Regions from separate parts of the Paenibacillus sp. FSL R5-0341 genome, predicted to be linked through region 1. Evidence: riboswitches for the same ligand, from Rfam matches in the RefSeq annotation. Region 1 holds a riboswitch; the other holds the start of a gene.
The links. Region 1 has a riboswitch for glycine ahead of sdaAB (L-serine ammonia-lyase, iron-sulfur-dependent subunit beta). Riboswitches for the same ligand answer to the same signal wherever they lie in the genome.

Region 1 (4,178 bases):
TGACGAGGAATGGACTGAGTTATTCGGCGGAAACCATCGTACCGCCAAGGAAGATGGCGTGCTTGCGATTGAACTGCCTGCGTATGGATATGCCGTACTGAGTACGGCTGTGGGCCAGGACTAGATTCATAATACACATACATCAAGAGTCACATTTAAGAAATCAGCTTAGCTTCACCTGGCTACAAAAAATAAGCGTCCTGCAGACCTGGATTCCAGGGTTGCGGACGCTTATTTGGTGTATTTTGTGTATTTGCCGTTATGGATAAGTTCGTAGACTCGTTTCTCGGAAGTACCTGTTTTCAGATTAACCTTGAGAATCCGTGTCTGTCTCACTTACAGTTGTGTTTGAGTCGTCAGTGGTATTTGAACCCTGTGTTTCCGTCTCAGGCTCTGCTCGCTTTGCCTTCGGTTTAGCCAGCTTCTGCATCATTTTGCGGCCGGTTGGTGTCTGAGCCAGTCCGCCCTGGGCTGTCTCCCGATGGCGGCTCGGCATCGCACTACCCACTTCCAGCATGACGTCGATGACTTCGTCTGACGGAATGGCACTACGCACTCCGGCCAAGGCCATGTCGGCCGCAGCCAGTGCCGTAACGGCACCCAGTCCGTTACGGACGATGCACGGAATTTCAACGAGGCCTGCAACTGGATCGCAGATCAGGCCCAGTGTATTTTTTAACGCCAAGCCAACGGCATGAACGACCTGTTCCGGTGTACCTCCACGCAGTTCAACCATGGCACCCGCAGCCATGCCGATCGCGGAACCCACTTCCGCCTGACAGCCACCTTCGGCACCGGAGATAAATGAATTGTTGGCGATAACATAACCAATCGCCCCCGCACAGAACAACCCGTTCACCAAATGTTCGTCCGTCCAGCCAAATCGCTCCTGTGAGCTAATAAAAACACCGGGGATGATGCCGCAGGAACCGGCTGTTGGTGTTGCTACGATCCGACCCATGGAGGCATTCACTTCAGATACACACAGGGCATACGCCATGGCAAGTGCGGAAGCATCTCCCGAGCAAGTCTCACCCTTGCGAATGTATTCGGCCATTTTTTTGCCGTCTCCACCCGTTAATCCACTGCGTGAAGTGGTATCTTCCGTTAATCCTTTGCGTACCGCTTCCTTCATCACTTGATAATATTCAGACATCTGCTGCACAACATCCGCTTCAGGCGTATTCGTTTCTTGGACCTGCTCCTCAATCATCAGCTGAGCAATCGTTTTGGATTCCGCTGTACAGATCGTGTTCAGTTCGTGCAGATGTTTAAACCGCATCCGAATCAACTCCTCTCTTCAAATCAATGACACGAATGTCCAGTACATGGTCGAGCGTACGCAGACGCTTCAGCATATCAGGATTCGGCACGCCGTCCATCTCCATTGCCGTCAGTGCTTCACCATCCCGGGCTTTCCGATCTACCTGCATATAGCCGATGTTAACCCCGGATGAACTGATCGTGGACGTCACCGATGCGAGCACCCCCGCTTTATCCGCATGACGCAGAACGAGTGTTGGAAACTCACCACTAATCTGAACACGAAAATCATTCATCGCATGCACCGATACACTACCACCACCAATGGAAGCTCCGATCAAGGAGCAAGCACGTTCGCCATGCCACAATTCAATTTTGACCGTATTTGGATGAGGAGCCGGCAGGCCACTTGTATAAAATTCAACCTCCATGCCCGCTTCCTCTGCGTATTGCTCTGCATCCGGGATACGCGGATCGTCTGTGACATAGTCCAGCAGACCGCCGATCAATGCCAGATCCGTGCCGTGCCCCTGATACGTATCTGCAAATGAACCGTACAGCGTCAGCCGGGCACGATTCGGCGTGCAGCCCAGCCACTGACGAGCAATTCTTCCCAGCCGGGCTGCTCCAGCTGTATGTGAACTTGAAGGACCTGTCATGGACGGACCAATAATTGAGAAAACATCTTTAAATCGCACCTTGTAACCCTCCAATTGTATTCGTCATTTCCATCCAGAAACTGAGCCATATTGTTCCTTATTTACTGAATGATGACATCAAAAAAGGACAGAAGAAGGCCTCAGGCCCTCTCTCTGTCCTCGATACCTGAGAGTTTCACAATCAGCAGTGTCTCACGACAAGGTGTATTGCCTGCGATTACAGACAAGATCACCGGACTGACTGATCATATACCCCTTGGGTGGCGCAGTTCGCGCACTCTCCAGAGTTGCGTCCAACGATGGTACATTTACCTGAGAGATTAACCACTGCGCCGGGTGCGCAGCAGCTTGCTCCTTCGGTGCCTGAACACTAGCCATTTTGCTCAGCTAATCAGGTCTCTCCCGCTCGTTATCATCCGCTGTATGGAACCATTCTGAGCTTATACAGAATAGTAATGGAAGTCGTTAATTTCTTCTTCATTAAGATTAATCGACCGGAAGATCAGTGTCAACAAACTTAACGATTTCTTTGGGTATATTTCCTTCATTTCCTATTGAGCCAACGAAAAGCAGAATATTTTGTCAGCTTTCATCACATTAATACGATAAAAGATCTTTCAACAGCTCATTTCGTTTTCCTGTAATCCATACAATGATGTGCTTACTACTATTTATGATGTTGTCCATGAAAACGTTCGGGTGCTCAGGCAAACATCATCTTTGAACCACACTGCTCAGTAGCTCATCTGGGTCTGCACATCTGGATTATCATTCACAGTTCGTAGAAGATACTCTCGTTCTGTACATAAGGTCTGCAATACTTGCTACATAGCTTCGGCATGCGGTCTTTCATCCATTCGTGCCTCGACACGTTTGCCATCTGAAAAGCATAATAACCTAGTGTAAAGATCAACATGAACCCTTCCATTAATCGGATATCACGATCCGTCAGTGGTGCGGTCTGTTTCGTATAACCGGATAAGAATATGTCACGTTCTTCCCGATTGAACATCAGCGCAGCCCCTCCCGCATCGAAAAGATAGTAACCATAGCCATGTAGACAAAAATCAATCATGGAAATCCCCTGATCTGTTATCAGCAGATTGTTACGCGTAATATCTCCATGAATGACGCCCCATATCTCCGTATGCTGCGGGTACGTTTCCAGCTGCTCATTAATGTTCTCGAACGTCTCACGAAGCAGATCGAAGTCTTCCGTTGTAAAAATCCCAAGTCGGACGCCTTCCTCCAGTTGTCCTAGCATGACTAGGTTCTCATGGATGTTGCCATATGCCGGGCGCACCTTCGTTCGATCTAGCTGGCTCATCTCTCTCCCTGTCCGCTGATGATCGTTGCCATCCACTACTCCTTTACCATCAACCGTTCCCTCAGTGGCTTCGGCCGTATCTTGCACACGTCCATATTGATGAAGCGTCTGCAGTTGGACACCCAGATCATAGATCTGCTCTGTTGTCAGGCGTTCTCCCTGCTGGATGTCCCTGCCCTCAATCCACTCCAGCACTGTACAACAGATTTCTTTACCCGCTTCACTTGTCCATACCGTGACCCAGTCTCCCAATACATTCCGTACCGGATGCTGCACGCGCAATGTTGTCGTTGCATTTAACTCATGAAGCAGGTTCATCTCCGCCTCTAGTGCAGGAAGCGTATGCTGAATACCTGTCATACTTGCATAGGCAGCTTTGTGTATCCGTAGCAGATACTTCTGCCCGCTGGCTTCATCGACGACATGATACGTCAGATTTTCATTGTGACGAATATAGGAAACGACAGGTTTCTCCATGCTATAGTTCTGTATGATCTGGGCTGCCATGTAGTCGTAAGACAACTGATCCGTAGTGATTATCAACATCCCCCTTCGAAGATATGTAAACGCTCTCTCAATACTGATTATCGTAGCATGATTGTTTGATATACAGCAAATTCTTCCAAAAAGAAATTAAAAAAAGCACAATCCCCGAACAACCGTTCAGGCATTGTGCTTTCTTTTGTCTCTATTATTTCTCTATCTCTCTGTCCGTTACTCTATGTGACACTCCATGATCCAATTAACCGAAACGACCCATAATGTATTCTTGCGTCAGACGATTGTCGGGGTTGGTGAAAATATGCTCTGTATCCCCATGCTCAACCATGCTTCCCAGGTAAAAATAAGCCGTATAATCCGAGATGCGTGCTGCCTGCTGCATGTTATGGGTAACAATGACGATCCGCAGATCTTTCTTAAGCTCGGTA
Region 2 (4,178 bases), 2.1 Mb from region 1:
CTGTTTTCAATGTAGAAGTAGCCATATCCGCAGTTCTGTCTGCTTCACTTTGGTTAGCGGTAATGCCAGCGTTTGGCACAGTTCCTTGACTCTTCATGTCTTTCATCCGGCTGGATGCGGACTCCAGATCTTCGTCCTTTTGTTTACCCGTTTTCAGCAACAGTGCTGCCACCAGGAAGGAAACGACTGCTGCTACAAGAACCCCTGCGAGCATCGGCAGATATCCACCTTTTGGTGTTAAAAGGAAATAGGCGATAATACTACCCGGTGATGGTGCCGAAACAAGTCCTGCTCCGGTTAGCATGAATGTTAATGTACCTGCAACGCCACCCGCGATTGCTGCAAGAATCAGAATTGGTCTCATCAGAATGTAAGGGAAGTAAATCTCATGAATTCCCCCGAAGAAATGAATGATAACAGCACCTGGTGCAGAAGATTTGGCCATTCCGCGTCCGAAGAAGCAGTAAGCAAGCAAGATACCAAGTCCCGGACCCGGGTTCGATTCAAGCATGTATAATACAGATTGCCCTAATTCTCTCGCTTGATCTGTTGCAATCGGTGTGAGAATCCCGTGGTTGATCGCATTGTTCAGGAACAATACTTTACCCGGTTCAATAATCAGGTTGACCAGCGGTAACAAGCCCAGATTCATTAAGCCTTGTACCCCGGCAGACAATACTTTACTAATCGCTTCTACAGCAGGCCCGATGCCCAGTAGCGCAACGATCCCCAAGATCCCGCCAATGATACCGGCTGAGAAGTTATTAACCAGCATTTCAAATCCGGCTCTAACTTTGCCTTCAATGGATTTATCGAATTTTTTGATAATCCATGCTGCCAGAGGTCCGGCAATCATCGCACCGAGGAACATCGGAATATCACTACCCACGATGACCCCGATGGTCATAATGGCACCCACGACGCCACCACGCTGACCATGCACCATCGTACCCCCGGTGTAACCAATTAACAGCGGCAGCAAATATTTGATCATCGGATCGACTAGCTGTGCAAGCGTCTCGTTAGGGAACCAGCCTGTTGGAATGAACAGAGCCGTAATTAATCCCCAGGCGATGAACGCTCCCATATTCGGCATGACCATACCACTCAGGAATCGGCCAAAACGCTGCACACCTACCCGTAGCCCACCTTTGGAATTGGACGATTGGTCCAAATTACTCATTGTATTATCCTCCTTGGATCAAGTCATTATGTTTATGAAAGGGGTATCATTTCTCCCCTGCTGTAATCCTAAGCGAGAATGCTCTCCTGTTCAATCAAATGAAAGCGTACTTTCGTCATGAACAATGATGACAACATTAGGTTATGTAATCGTTTTAATCTATGCATATTAGCTGAACTCATTGGTACATAAGGCTTTTCTTGCCTATGACTTTTATCATTTCCAAAATAAATTTCTAACCTGTAGCTTGTTCCAATCAGGCGATTCACATCCATAATCTGCTTCAATCTGCATTCAAAACCATCCTCGGAAAACACAAAAAACCTGTGCAAGCCTCAGGCTCACACAGGTCGAAACAATATGAAGCATATCTCATTTTGTTATAAAATATATGTTAATAAGTACAAGTTCGTTCATACTATTCTTCCGTATGTTTACGATACGCGTCTGCATTCATCAATGTAGACAATGCTGCTGTCAGATCTCCCTCAACGCGGATCTCAATCATCCAGCCTTCCTCGTAAGGAGAGCTGTTCACAAGCTCAGGTGAGTCCTGTAACGAATCATTCACCGCAATGATTGAACCAGTGACTGGAGAAAACAAGTCCGACACCGTTTTGACCGATTCGATCGTTCCAATGCTATCTTCTGCTTTTACATTGGATTCAAGGTCAGGCAATTCCACAAACACAATGTCACCCAGCTGATGCTGCGCGAACTCGGTAATGCCAATACGTACAGTATCCTCCCCTACGGTTTGCACCCATTCGTGCTCTTCGCTGTACAGGAAATCACTTTTCAATTCGCTCATCGATATCCGCCTCGCTTTTCATTAATGAGTGCATGCGTTCTTTGACCTTAACCTTTTTCCCAGAACATAGCGTATGATATTTTTGAATCAAATGTCAATATACCTCACAAATTATTTAATAATGGCCTCCTCAAACCGTAACCTGAATACACTCTTTCTACATATACTGGTGAATATTAGAATAGTAAGCGTAGTCTTTTCAAATACACGAACAATAAAATTACAAACTAAATAAATATTCGGTTTTAAATCATTTTCTATGATATCGTTCTTGACATCAGCAGTGGATTCACGTTTTAATGAGAGGAGTAAATGTTTTTTATTGGACTATGTTATACCCGCGGATGAATGTAAAGGGAGAGATTACCCGTGACACCCGATTCGGGATGTGCATGAGGTAACGCCGAAGGAGTAAACCACCGATAAGCGGGGGTGAATCTCTCAGGCAAAAGGACTTTTACGGGACGCAACTCTGGAGAGCATCTATTCGCCCTGTGCGGGCGTTATGATCACCCAAGGGGAAACCTGCTGCACTAATGCGGCGGGGTAACTCTCAGGTACAAGGGACAGAGCCTTAGAATACAGCGTGCTACTTGGCATGCCGGTTCTTTGGCCTGTCCTTTTCCTTTTTCCCAAAAAAACGAAAAACAGGATTCAGATCGGAATCGGCGCTGTCATAGCTGCCTTACCATACTTATCTACCAAAAATCTGTGCTGAAAAATTTAAAAATACTCTGGTTCATTGATCCACGATTGCATATTCGGCCGGTTGACGGCCCATGACGAGGTGATTTGATGTCCGATTTGCTTAGAACACCACTCTTCCCCCTATATCAGCAATATGAAGGCGTACGGTGCATTGATTTTGGAGGATGGGAGCTTCCGGTGCAATTCAGCGGAATCCAGAAAGAACATGAAGCGGTGCGTGAGCGTGCTGGACTGTTCGATGTGTCCCATATGGGCGAATTCACCGTACAGGGTGAGCAGGCTGAAGCGTTTTTGCAACAAATGACGACCAATGATGTGACCACGCTGGTTCCCGGTCAAGCCCAGTACACCCTGATGTGTTACCCAGATGGCGGTGTGGTGGATGATCTGCTCGTGTATAAGCTGGAAGATCAGCATTATATGCTCGTCGTTAACGCCTCCAATATCGATAAGGATTGGGCATGGCTGCAAGAGCACCTGATCCCTGGCGTAAGCATGACCAACGATTCGGAGCAGACAGCGCTGCTCGCCCTGCAAGGTCCGCTGGCTGTAGATATTATCGGAAAAGTTACAGATACGGATGTATCCACGATTGAACCGTTTCGTTTTGTGCAGGACGCCGAAGTCTGTGGAATTAAATTGCTGTTGTCCCGTACCGGTTATACCGGTGAAGATGGCTTTGAACTATATGTTCCTGCGGACCAGGCCGCTGCGGTGTGGAATGGATTAATGCAAGCTGGTGAAGGTTACGGACTCGTACCAACCGGACTTGGGGCCCGGGATACGCTGCGCTTTGAAGCGAGGCTCCCCCTGTATGGACAGGAATTGTCGGCAACCATCTCTCCGCTCGAAGCTGGCGTTGGCATGTTTGTGAAGCTGAATGCCGGACCTTTTATCGGATACGAAGCCTTGTTACAGCAAAAAACTGACGGGCCTGCCCGTAAACTGGTCGGCATCGAAGTGCTGGAGCGCGGCATTCCCCGGCCCCACTATCCGATTTACGCCGAAGGCGTACAGATTGGTGAAGTGACAACAGGCACGCAATCACCTACATTGAAGCGTAATCTGGGGCTTGCCCTCATCGACAGTAAATACGCTGCGCTGGGAACACCCCTTGAGATTGAGATCCGTGGCAAGAAACTAAAAGCCGAGGTCGTGAAGACCCCTTTTCATAAACGGACACGCACGTCAAAGACACCTACCCAAGGAGCTGATCAAGCATGAGCAAGCACCGTTACATTCCCATGACCGAGCAAGATCAGAGCGCCATGCTCGCAACCATCGGTGTGGATACGCTGGAGGATCTGTTCCAGGACATTCCAAAAGAGATTCGTTATCAGGGCGAGCTGCCCGTATCCTCCAAACTCGATGAATATGCACTGACACGTCACATGTCCAAACAAGCTGGAGCCAACGCCAATTTTGAAACACACGCCAGCTTCCTCGGCGCAGGTATATACGATCATCATGTTCCTT

Region 2: it holds a riboswitch for glycine, as region 1 does, so the genes downstream of both, gcvT (glycine cleavage system aminomethyltransferase GcvT) here and sdaAB (L-serine ammonia-lyase, iron-sulfur-dependent subunit beta) in region 1, are expected to answer to the same signal.

What each region holds. Positions count from the first base shown of each region.
Region 1 is NZ_CP150241.1:490,625-494,802, reverse strand. It holds gene MKX75_RS02405 (alpha-glycosidase) at 1-124, shown strand, start outside; gene sdaAA (L-serine ammonia-lyase, iron-sulfur-dependent, subunit alpha) at 308-1,282, opposite strand; gene sdaAB (L-serine ammonia-lyase, iron-sulfur-dependent subunit beta) at 1,272-1,961, opposite strand; glycine riboswitch at 2,214-2,337, opposite strand; gene MKX75_RS02390 (phosphotransferase) at 2,695-3,795, opposite strand; gene pstB (phosphate ABC transporter ATP-binding protein PstB) at 3,992-4,178, opposite strand, start outside.
Region 2 is NZ_CP150241.1:4,984,706-4,988,883, forward strand. It holds gene MKX75_RS22355 (PTS mannitol transporter subunit IICB) at 1-1,183, opposite strand, end outside; gene gcvH (glycine cleavage system protein GcvH) at 1,602-1,994, opposite strand; glycine riboswitch at 2,339-2,461, shown strand; gene gcvT (glycine cleavage system aminomethyltransferase GcvT) at 2,790-3,926, shown strand; gene gcvPA (aminomethyl-transferring glycine dehydrogenase subunit GcvPA) at 3,923-4,178, shown strand, end outside.